2 regions of the Streptomyces sp. NPDC058619 genome follow, and region 2 is predicted to be linked to the other one. Evidence: riboswitches for the same ligand, from Rfam matches in the RefSeq annotation. Region 2 holds a riboswitch; the other holds the start of a gene.
What was found. A riboswitch is a leader RNA that binds a small molecule or an ion and turns the genes downstream of it on or off. The one in region 2 is predicted to bind ZMP and ZTP.
Positions count from the first base shown of each region.

Region 1 (5,783 bases), on a different contig from region 2:
GCCCGCTGCACCTTCGGGGTGGTGCTCGACACGTCGGCGTCGATGAACGCCGGCCTGCTCGGCAAGGCGCTCGGCGCGATCGCCTCGTACGCGGAAGCCCGCGACGTACCGGCGGCACGCGTCGTCTTCTGCGACGCGGCGCCGTACGACGCGGGCTATCTGCCCCCGACCGACATCGCGGGCCGGGTACGGGTCCGGGGACGCGGCGGCACCGCCCTGCAGCCGGCGATGGACCTGCTGCAGCGGGCGGAGGACTTCCCGCCCGGCGCCCCGGTGCTGGTGATCACGGACGGACAGTGCGACACCCTGCGGATCCGGCGCGAGCACGCCTTCCTGGTTCCGCAGGGCGCCTCCCTGCCGTTCACCCCCCGGGGGCCGGTGTTCCGGCTGGCCCGGGAGGCCGGGCCGACTCAGTCGAGGTAGTCGCGCAGCACCTGCGAGCGCGACGGGTGGCGCAGCTTCGACATGGTCTTGGACTCGATCTGGCGGATGCGCTCACGGGTGACCCCGTACACGCGGCCGATCTCGTCCAGCGTCTTCGGCTGGCCGTCGTTGAGGCCGTAGCGCATGGAGACCACGCCCGCCTCGCGCTCCGAGAGCGTGCCCAGGATCGACTGGAGCTGCTCCTGGAGGAACGTGAAGGACACCGCGTCCGCGGGCACGACCGCCTCGGAGTCCTCGATGAGGTCACCGAACTCGCTGTCGCCCTCCTCACCCAGGGGGGTGTGCAGGGAGATCGGCTCACGGCCGTACTTCTGGACCTCGATGACCTTCTCGGGGGTCATGTCCAGTTCCTTGCCCAGCTCCTCCGGAGTGGGCTCGCGGCCCAGGTCCTGGAGCATCTGGCGCTGCACGCGGGCGAGCTTGTTGATGATCTCGACCATGTGCACGGGGATGCGGATCGTGCGCGACTGGTCGGCCATGGCACGCGTGATCGCCTGCCGGATCCACCAGGTCGCGTACGTGGAGAACTTGAAGCCCTTGGTGTAGTCGAACTTCTCAACGGCGCGGATCAGACCGACGTTGCCTTCCTGGATCAGGTCCAGGAAGAGCATGCCGCGGCCGGTGTAGCGCTTGGCGAGGGAGACCACGAGGCGGAGGTTGGCCTCCAGCAGGTGGTTCTTCGCCCGGCGGCCGTCCGCGACGAGGATCTCCAGCTCGCGCTTGAAGGCGGGCTTGTGGTCCTCCTCCTCTTCGAGCTTGTACTCGGAGAACAGGCCCGCCTCGATGCGCTTGGCGAGCTCGACCTCCTGCTCGGCGTTGAGGAGCGGCACCTTGCCGATCAGCTTCAGGTAGTCCTTGACGGGGTCGGCGGTGGCACCGGCCACCATGACCGTCTGCGCCGGGGCGTCGTCCTCGTCGTCGTCGGACAGGACGAAGCCCGCGGTGCCGCCGGGCTTGGGGGTCTCCTCCTCGGCCTCGTCGGCGGGGTCCTCGGCCGCCCAGTCCTCGCCGACGGCGGGGGTCTCGCCCTCGTCGGCGTCCTTGGCACCGGTCTTCTTGGCGGCCGCGGCCGTCTTCTTCACGGCCGTCTTCTTGGCGGCGGTCTTCTTGACCGTGCGCTTCTTCGGCTCGGCGGCGGCGTCCGCCGTCACCTCGTCCTCGGTCGCGGCGGCCGGCGAAGCGGATATCGCCGCAGCGGTGGCCGCGGCCGCGCTGGCCGAGGTCTTGCGCGCGCCGATGGGGCGGGGCGGAGCCGCCGCCTTCTTGGTCACGGCGCGTGCCGGGGCGGCGGCCGCCTTGCGGGGCTTCTTGGCCGCGGCCTTGGTGGCGGGGGCCGCGCTGACGTGAAGGGCGACACCCTCCTCGTCCAGAACCTGGTTCAGGCTGCGCAGGACCCGCTTCCACTGGTCCACCGGGATGCGACCGGCCTCGAAGGCCTGGCGCACGTCGTCACCGTTGATGTGACCCTGCTCGCGGCCGCGCTCGACGAGCGCGACGAGGGCCTCCGATTCGGCGATCTCCGGAGGGAACGTACGGGACGGGCTGAGCGACACAAGGAGCCTCTCGTTGCGAACAAATAAGGGGTGGGCGGGACATCATCGCGCGAACTCGGGAAACAGACCCGAGGGGGGTCTGTATTCCGGGGCCGCGCGAGGACACCTGTCGGTTCATCGCATGCCCGAGTCGATTCGTTACGCGCTGAATTGAGTGACCTGCGCCACGCTGTGGCCGCGCAACCGATCCGGCGTGGATCCGTCCGCCCATTTCGTCAGCCCGTTTTGCGGGCTTCGATCAGGAATCGGGCGGTCTGCGCGACGAACGGGCCGTCGCTTTCGATCTGTTCGTGCAGCTCGCGCAAGCGGTCCCGGTACTGCCCGACCGTGAAGCCGGGCACCATCCAGATCACCTTCCTCAGAAAGTAGATCACGGCTCCGATGTCGTGGAACTCCGTCCGCAGCCGCTCGGAGCGCAGCTCGACGACTTCCAGGCCCGCCCCGGCGGCCGCGGCGACCGCGTCGTCGGGGTGCCGGCCGCGCCGGACCCGCTCCGGCTGCGGGCCGAGGAAGAACTCGACGAGCTCGAAGACGCTCGCCGGACCGACCTGCTGGGAGAGGTACGCGCCGCCCGGCCGCAGGACCCGCGCGATCTCTTCCCACCACACGGTCACCGGATGCCGGCTGGTCACCAGCTCGAAGGCCTCGTCGCCGAAGGGCAGCGGCGGCTCGTCGGCGTCCGCGACCACCGCCGCGCCCAGCGGGTGCAGCAGCCGGGTCGCCTTCTCGATGTTGGGCGGCCAGGACTCGGTGGCGACCGTCAGCGGGGGCAGGGGACCGGCCCCGGCGAGCACCTCGCCGCCGCCGGTCTGGATGTCGAGGACGGACCCCACGCCGGCCAGCCGCTCGCACAGGAGCCGCTGGTAGCCCCAGGAGGGGCGCTGTTCCGTGGCCCTGCCGTCGAGCCACGAGAAGTCCCAGCCGTCCACAGAGACGGATTCGGCCTCGGCGACAAGATGGTCGAAAGTGCGCGTCATGCCTCGATCGTCCCAGGCCTCGGACCGGGTAACCACCGGATATGTCGACTACAGTGGGCGGCGGGCCGTGACTGGCGTTCGGGTGGATCACCACCGGGGAGCGGCCCGGCGTACGCGTGTACGCCGACTGCCGCGCGCCTGGGCGAACCGCTATCCCGCAGCGACGTTCAGGAGACCCCGTGACGACTGCCCAGACCGCCGGTGCCCAGCTCATGGACGGCACCGCACTCGCCCGCCGCATCTCGGAGCGGACCGCCGAACTCGCGGCCGCGATCACCGGCCGCACCGGCACCGCGCCCTGCCTCGCGACCGTGCTGGTCGGCGAGGACCCCGCGTCGGTGACGTACGTCCGCATGAAGCAGAAACGCTGTGCCAAGGCCGGCATCACCTCCCGCCACGTGGAGCTGCCGGCCGAGACCACCACCGAGGAGCTGGTGGCCGCCCTCACCGCGCTCTCCGCGGACCCGGAGGTCAGCGGCATCCTGCTCCAACACCCCGTCCCGCACCACATCGACGAGCGCGCCGCCTTCGAGGCCATCGCCCCCGGCAAGGACGTCGACGGGGTCACCATGCACTCCTTCGCCGCCATGGGTTTCGGCCTGCCGGGCTTCGACTCCTGCACCCCCGGCGGCATCATGCGCCTGCTGGAGGCCTACGACGTCGACCTCACCGGCAAGCACGCCGTCGTCGTCGGCCGCAGCGCGATCCTCGGCAAGCCGGCCGGGATGCTGCTGCTGGAGCGCCACGCCACCGTCACCTACTGCCACTCCCGCACCGTCGACCTCCCGTCGATCGTGCGCCAGGCGGACGTGCTGGTCGCCGCCGTCGGCAAGGCCGAGTTCATCCGGGGCGAGGACATCAAGCCGGGCGCCGTGGTCCTGGACGCCGGGTACAACGAGGGCAACGTCGGCGACGTCCACTTCGAGTCGGCCGCCGCCCGCGCCTCGCTGATCACCCCGGTGCCCGGCGGGGTCGGCCCGATGACCATCGCCGTCCTGCTGGAGCAGACCGTACGGGCGGCCGCCGAGCAGGCCGGGCTGGACCTCGCGGACCTCTGACCCCCTCCGCGCGCACCGCGCACGGCGAACGCCCCGGGCCCTTCGGTCCGGGGCGTTCCGTATCCGGGGGTAACCCCCGCGGGCGGGGCGCTCACGGGGGCGCCCGGGGCGGCCTGACGCCCCCCGGGCGCCCCTGCGCGGCGCCGCCGCGCCCCCGGGCGGCCGCGACGACGGGGGAGCAGCGGAACTCGCGCGCCAGGTCGGTCAGGGCCTGGCAGTCCAGCCGGTACGGCTCCGGGGGCGGGTCCTCCCCGGCGGCCCGGCCGCGGCAGGCGGCGGCGAGCACCGCCGCGTCCGCGACGACGGCGGCCCGCTCCTCGCCTAGGCCCTGGGCGCGCGCGGCCCGGTACGCGGCGCACCGGACGGCGGGATCGAACCAGCGTGCGAGGGCCAGGATCCCGTCGTCGATCACGGACTCCCGGTGGATCAGGCGGATGCCGACCGGTGACCACCAGTTCATGGGGACCGTCCGGACCTGGGACGCGGCGAACCCGCGCAGCTCCTTCCACAGCGGGTGCAGCCGCCGGTACTGGCTGAAGTCCCGCCAGGCCGCCGACCCGCCGATCAGCGGCACGATGAAGCCGGAGCCCACCATCAGGGCCGCCGCCGAGGCCAGCGGCGGCGCCAGGTCCGTGGACAGCCGGTCCCAGTCGCGGCCGGTCCAGCGGGCGCAGAGCGCCGCCCACTTCGCCGCGTTGTAGCCGAGGTCCAGCAGCCCGCCCAGCACGATCAGGGCCAGGCCGGTGCGCAGCGGGCGCAGCGAGGGGTCGGCGTGCCGCAGCCACATCCCGCACAGCCCGGTCAGCGCCGAGGTGCCCACGGTGTGCGCCAGCAGGTAGCAGACGATCATCTCCCGGATCCACGGGGTGTTGGCGTAGTACGTGTCCAGGTCCCGGAGCCGTTCCACCGGCGCGTCGCCGATCACGAACAGGACGACGATCAGCAGGGTGACGGTGCCGAACACGGCCACCGTCAGCCGGGTGGCCCGCCGCACCGCGGCCGGCGGACCGCCGGCCCAGTGCAGCACCAGGACGACGCACGACCCGGAGAAGGCGGTCAGCGTGCCGAACACCAGCGGGGCCGAGAAGTTGACCACGCCGGTGAGGCGGTTGACCGCGGCGATCGTCGGCGGCGCCGCGAGGACCATGACCAGGCAGCCGACCAGCAGCAGCGCGCACACGGCCCGCATCAGCGGCTGGTCCCAGCCGCGGCGCAGCGTCGGCAGCTTGACGAGCAGGACCAGGCTCAGCACCGCGCCCGGCGCGTAGAGGATGACACCGTCCGTCATCGGGCCCGGCCGACGGGGTCGGCGGGGCCCGCTTGACCGGCCGCCTCACCCGCCCCGGGTTCGGGATCCGGAACGGGCCCGGTGGCGGCGGTGTGCACGGCTGCGGCGGCGCCACCGACGGTGTGCAGGGCCCCGGCCGTCGAGCCCGCCACCGGTGCGGCCGCCGCCGTCGAGCCCGCCGCCGGTCCGGCCGCCGGTCCCGCCGTGTTCCCGGTACCCCGGGGCCCTGCGGCCTCGCGGTCGAGCCCGGCGACCGTGCGTTCGGCCGCGGTCAGCGGCGGAGCCTTCAGCGCGCCCCGCTCCGAGGCCCGCAGGACCTGCCACACCACCGACGGGCTCAGCCAGTGCGTCGGCGCGCTGCTCATCGTGATGACCTGGAGGAAGGCGGCGGTCAGCGTCTCCCGGGTGGTCGCGCCGGTCATCAGCCGGCTGACGTACGCGTTGAGCACCCCGGCGCCGGCGC
Region 1 is NZ_JBHXQN010000009.1:21,987-27,769, reverse strand. It holds gene ACFWTC_RS11685 (hypothetical protein) at 1-423, shown strand, start outside; gene ACFWTC_RS11680 (RNA polymerase sigma factor) at 411-1,997, opposite strand; gene ACFWTC_RS11675 (class I SAM-dependent methyltransferase) at 2,213-2,974, opposite strand; ZMP/ZTP riboswitch at 3,032-3,125, shown strand; gene ACFWTC_RS11670 (bifunctional 5,10-methylenetetrahydrofolate dehydrogenase/5,10-methenyltetrahydrofolate cyclohydrolase) at 3,187-4,032, shown strand; gene ACFWTC_RS11665 (MAB_1171c family putative transporter) at 4,124-5,320, opposite strand; gene ACFWTC_RS11660 (NAD(P)/FAD-dependent oxidoreductase) at 5,317-5,783, opposite strand, start outside.
Region 1: another riboswitch for ZMP and ZTP. It lies ahead of ACFWTC_RS11670 (bifunctional 5,10-methylenetetrahydrofolate dehydrogenase/5,10-methenyltetrahydrofolate cyclohydrolase); the one in region 2 lies ahead of glyA (serine hydroxymethyltransferase).

Region 2 (5,783 bases):
TCCAGGGTTTCCGGGTCGTCCAGGTACTCCTGGGTGCGCTGCCTGAACGGTGTGACGAAATCGACCATGACGTCGGCCAGGTCGGTCTTCAGCGCGCCGTAGCCCTTGCCCTCGTACTTCTCTTCGAGGGACGGGATCGTCTCGCCGGTGAGGGTGGAGTAGATGGTGAGCAGGTTGCTGACGCCGGGCTTGTCCTGGGCGTCGAAGCGGACCTCGGCCCCGGTGTCCGTCACCGCGCTCTTGATCTTCTTCGCGGTGGCCTTGGGCTCGTCGAGGAGGTTGATGAGGCCCTTGGGCGAGGAGGCCGACTTCGACATCTTGATCGACGGGTCCTGGAGGTCGTAGATCTTCGCGACCTCCTTGACGATGTGCGCGGCGGGGAGGGTGAAGGTCTGGCCGAAGCGCTGGTTGAAGCGCTCGGCCAGGTCGCGGGTCAGCTCGATGTGCTGGCGCTGGTCCTCGCCGACCGGGACGGCGTTCGCCTGGTACAGCAGGATGTCGGCGACCTGGAGGATCGGGTACGTGAACAGGCCGACGGTGGCGTTGTTCGCGCCCTGCTTCGCGGACTTGTCCTTGAACTGGGTCATCCGGCCGGCCTCGCCGAAGCCGGTGATGCAGTTCATGACCCAGCCCAGCTGCGCGTGCTCCGGCACGTGGCTCTGGATGAAGAGCGTGCAGCGCTCGGGGTCCAGGCCGGCGGCGAGCAGCTGCGCGGCGGAGAGCCGGGTGTTCGCGCGGAGGTCGTTGGGATCCTGCGGCATCGTGATCGCGTGCAGGTCGACGACCATGTAGAAGGCGTCGTGCGTCTCCTGGAGGGCGACGTACTGGCGGATGGCTCCGAGGTAGTTCCCGAGGTGGAACGAACCGGAGGTGGGCTGGATGCCGGAGAGCGCGCGAGGACGATCAGAAGCCATGGCCCCATTCTCTCAGGTGCGGGGGCGGGCTCCGGTCCGCCGCTGGCCGGAACCTCCCGGGTCGCGCCGCTGCCCCGCCCGGCCCCGCACGGGTACCGGGCGGTAGCGCGGCGGCCGGATCCCGCCCCGGCCGAGCGACCGCTTTGCGTTGCGCCACCGCGCAGTGCCGACGCCGGCGAGACGTGCCCGCGCGGGGTCCGGGGCAGTGCCCCGGCAACGGCTCCGCGGGTCAGGACAACGGCAGGCCCGGGGCCGGGAAGGCGGCCATCAGGTCCGCGACCTCCGCGCGGATCGCGCCGAGCGCAGGCTCGTCGCCCTTGGCGGCGGCGTCCACCGCGCGGGAGATCCAGTCCGCCACCGCCGGCATGTGCGCGGCGGTCAGGCCGCGGGAGGTCAGCGACGGCGTGCCGATCCGCACCCCCGAGGGGTCGAACGGCTTGCGCGGGTCGAAGGGGACGGTGTTGTAGTTGGCGACGATGCCCGCCCGGTCGAGGGCCTTGGCGGCGACCTTGCCCGCAACGCCCCGCGAGGTGAGGTCCATCAGGATCAGGTGGTTGTCCGTGCCGCCCGAGACCAGGTCGAAGCCGCGCTCCAGCAGGGCCGCGGCCAGCACCTTGGCGTTGGCGACGACCGCGTGCGCGTACGCCGTGAAGGAGGGCTGCGCCGCCTCGTGGAGGGCGACGGCGATACCGGCCGTCGTCTGGTTGTGCGGGCCGCCCTGGAGGCCCGGGAAGACGGCCTTGTCGATGGCCTTGGCGTGCTCCTCCCGGCACATCAGCATCGCGCCGCGCGGGCCCCGCAGGGTCTTGTGCGTGGTCGTGGAGATGACGTCGGCGTGGTCCGCCGGGGACGGGTGCGCGCCGCCCGCGATCAGGCCCGCGATGTGGGCGACGTCCGCGACCAGGACCGAGCCCGCCTCCTCGGCGATCGAGGCGAAGGCGGCGAAGTCGATCGTGCGGGGCAGCGCGGTGCCGCCGCAGAAGATCAGCTTCGGCCGCTCGGCGAGCGCCAGCTCCCGTACGGCGTCGTAGTCGATCAGCCCGGTGTCGGGGCGCACGCCGTACTGGACGCCGCGGAACCACGAGCCGGTCGCCGAGACGCCCCAGCCGTGCGTGAGGTGGCCGCCCATCGGCAGGGCCATGCCCATGACGGTGTCGCCGGGCTTCGCGAAGGCGAGGTAGACGGCCAGGTTGGCCGGGGAGCCGGAGTACGGCTGGACGTTCGCGTGGTCCACCCCGAACAGGCCCTTGGCCCGCTCGACGGCGAGGGCCTCGACGCGGTCGATGTTCTGCTGGCCCTCGTAGTAGCGGCGGCCGGGGTAGCCCTCGCTGTACTTGTTCTGCAGCACCGTCCCGGAGGCTTCCAGGACGGCCGCGGACACGTAGTTCTCGCTGGGGATCAGGCGCAGGGTCTGCGCCTGGAGGACTTCCTCCGCCGCGACGAAGGACGCCAGTTCGGGGTCGGTCGCGGACAGGGCGGGATGGCGGCTCGCGGACATGCGGGCTCCTCCGGGGTCGATGGGGATCGGTACCCCGCGAGGCCCAGGCGAGCGGCCCTGTGTGCGGATCTGCGCGCACGACTCCCCCGGAGTCGTTTCTCCGTGCGCCAGTCGCCGTGCGTGCCGCTCACCCTAGCGGGCGCGCCGCACGGGAGGTTTCCGCGTCCGCAATACGAGCGACGATAAGACTGTGACGCCACCCTCGTCACCTGCTCACCCGGCAAGACGGACGATCGGAGACCCCGTGTCGACAACTGCTGATGCCATCCGCTCCGCCGAGGCGCACAGCGCGCACAACTACCACCCGCTGCCCCTCGTCGTCGCCTCCGCGGAAGGCGCGTGGATGACCGACGTGGAGGGGCGCCGCTACCTCGACATGCTCGCCGGCTATTCGGCGCTCAACTTCGGCCACGGCAACCGCCGTCTGCTCGACGCGGCCCGCGCGCAGCTGGAGCGGGTCACGCTGACCTCCCGCGCCTTCCACCACGACCGCTTCGCCGACTTCTGTACCGAACTGGCCGCGCTGTGCGGCAAGGACATGGTGCTGCCCATGAACACGGGCGCGGAGGCGGTCGAGACGGCGGTGAAGACCGCCCGCAAGTGGGGGTACGAGGTCAAGGGCGTGCCGGACGGGCACGCCAAGATCGTGGTCTGCGCCGACAACTTCCACGGGCGGACCACGACGATCGTCTCGTTCTCCACCGACCACGACGCCCGCGACCACTTCGGGCCGTACACGCCGGGCTTCGAGATCGTCCCGTACGGCGACCTCACCGCGCTCGCCGCGGCCGTCACCGAGAACACCGTCGCCGTGCTGCTGGAGCCGATCCAGGGCGAGGCGGGGGTGCTGGTGCCGCCGCCGGGCTACCTCCAGGGCGTACGGGAGCTGACGCGCGAGCGGAACGTGCTGTTCATCGCGGACGAGATCCAGTCGGGCCTCGGCCGGACCGGCAGAACCTTCGCGTGCGAGCACGAGGGCGTCGTCCCGGACGTGTACCTCCTGGGCAAGGCGCTGGGCGGCGGCGTGGTCCCGGTCTCGGCCGTCGTCGCCGACCGGGACGTGCTCGGGGTGTTCCGGCCCGGGGAGCACGGCTCGACGTTCGGCGGCAACCCGCTGGCCTGCGCAGTGGCGCTGGAGGTCGTCGCGATGCTGCGGACCGGCGAGTACCAGCAGCGGGCCACCGAGCTGGGCGACCACCTGCACCGGGAGCTGAACGTGCTGGTCGGCGGCGGCGCGGTGACCGCCGTGCGGGGGCGCGGGCTGTGGGCGGGCGTGGACATCGACCCGGCGCGCGGGACCGGCCGGGAGATCTCCGAGAAGATGATGGAGCGGGGGGTGCTGGTGAAGGACACCCACGGGTCGACGATCCGGATCGCCCCGCCGCTGGTGATCTCCAAGGAGGACCTGGACTGGGGGCTGGAGCAGCTCCGGTCGGTCCTCTCCTCCTAGCCGGACCCGGCCGGGCCGGCCAGGACGGCCCGGCGGGCCCGGACCGGACCGGCCGGGCCGCCGCGGCCGCGGCCGCGGCCGCTCAGAGGATCACGTGGGGCAGGAAGCGGGCGTACTCGTCCGTGACCGGCCCCGCGGATTCGCGGATGCCGAGTCCCGCCGCCTCGTCCTCGACGACCCACGCGCCGAGCACCACCCGGTTGCCGTCGAAGTCGGGCAGCGGGGCCAGGCCCTGGAAGCAGTACCGCTCCCCCTCCTCCGGTACGAAGGGCTCCCCGCCCCCGCCCGGCACGTGGAGGGTGACCCCGGCGCCCTCGCGGCCGAGCAGCGGCTTGGCCACGTACCCGCCCGATCCGGGTCCGGCCAGCTCGCGGGGGCCGTCGAGGTAGGCGGGCAGCAGGTTCGGGTGCTCCGGGAACAGCTCCCACAGGACCGCGAGCAGCGCCTTGTTGGAGAGCAGCATCTTCCACGCCGGCTCGATCCAGCAGGTGCTGCCGGTGCCGCCGCCGTGGTCGTAGGTGCCGAGGACCTGCGGGCCGAACTCGTCGGCGGCCAGCCACTCCCACGGGTACAGCTTGAAGCAGCTGCGGATGAAGCGGAGCTTCTCGTCCACGAACCGGCCGGACAGGCTGTCCCAGCCGATCTGCTCGACGGACAGCGCCTGGGTGTCGATGCCGGCCTGTTCGGCGGTCTCCTGGAGGTAGGCGACCGTCATCAGGTCCTCGCCGAGCTCGTCGGTCTCGGAGTGCGCGAAGTGCAGCGGGCCGGGCGGCAGCAGCTCCGCCTGCCGGCGCCAGGCCTCGACGAGCCGCTCGTGGAGGGAGTTCCACTGGTCGGCGCCGGGGAACCGCTCCTCCATCCAGAACCACTGCGGGCTGGCCGCCTCCACCAGGGAGGTGGGGGTGTCGGCGTTGTACTCCAGCATCTTGGCCGGGCCGCCGGCGCCGTCGTAGCGCAGGTCGAAGCGTCCGTAGAGGGACGGCTGGTCGGCGCGGCGGCGCCAGGACTCGGCGACCAGCGCGGCCACCTTCGGGTCCGTGATGCCGAGGTCGGCGAAGCGGTCGTTCTCGACGATGTGCGCGGCCGCCGCCAGGCACATGGCGTGCAGTTCCTCGACGACGTTCTCCAGCGCCTCCACCTCGGGGAGCGTGAAGGAGTAGTACGCGCTCTCGTCCCAGTAGGGGCGCAGCGAGTCGTCGGGGTAGCGCGTGAGGGGGTAGATCAGCCCCTGCTCCTCGACGGTCTTCTGCCAGTCGGGGCGGGGTTCGATGGTGTGCCGCTTCATGGTTCTGGGTTCCTCAGCCGCCGCTGGTTCCGGACTTGCTGCCGCCGATGCCGCCGCGGGTGACGGCCGACTTGTCGAAGCTGCCGCCGGAGACCTTGCCGGCGACGACGGAGCCGCCGTAGTAGTACGCGCCGCGGCCGCCGCTCTTGCACTCCTTGTTGTTCAGCTTCTCCAGCGTGGAGCGGGACGCGCACCGCTTGTCGGGCTCGTCGCTGCTCCCGCAGGCCACGAGCGTGGCCGCGAGGAGGCCCATGCCGCCGAGGGCGACGACGCCGGAGCGCATGCGGCGCTGGTTGGTGCTGCTGCTGTCCATGTGGCTGCTCCCCCTGGGTGGCGTACTGCCGACAGAGTAGAGCGGGCCCCCCGGGGGATGGAATCCGGCCGCCGTGCGATCTGTGACCTACAGTCAATTCGTGCTGATTGGGATGATTTGTGCGCTCGGGGCCGCGCTGTGTTTCGGTACGGCCTCGGTCCTCCAGGCGGTCGCGGCGCGGGCGGCGGAGCCGGGGACCGGGTCCGGCGTCGACCCGGCACTGTTCCTGCGGGCCGTACGGCAGTGGCGGTACGTGGCCGGTCTGGGACTGGACGGAGTCGGCTTCGTCCTCCAGATCATCGCCCTGCGCCACGTCCCGATCT
Region 2 is NZ_JBHXQN010000001.1:122,866-128,648, forward strand. It holds gene trpS (tryptophan--tRNA ligase) at 1-914, opposite strand, end outside; gene glyA (serine hydroxymethyltransferase) at 1,144-2,412, opposite strand; ZMP/ZTP riboswitch at 2,447-2,537, opposite strand; gene rocD (ornithine--oxo-acid transaminase) at 2,657-3,862, shown strand; gene ACFWTC_RS00625 (glutathionylspermidine synthase family protein) at 3,945-5,147, opposite strand; gene ACFWTC_RS00630 (hypothetical protein) at 5,161-5,460, opposite strand; gene ACFWTC_RS00635 (hypothetical protein) at 5,573-5,783, shown strand, end outside.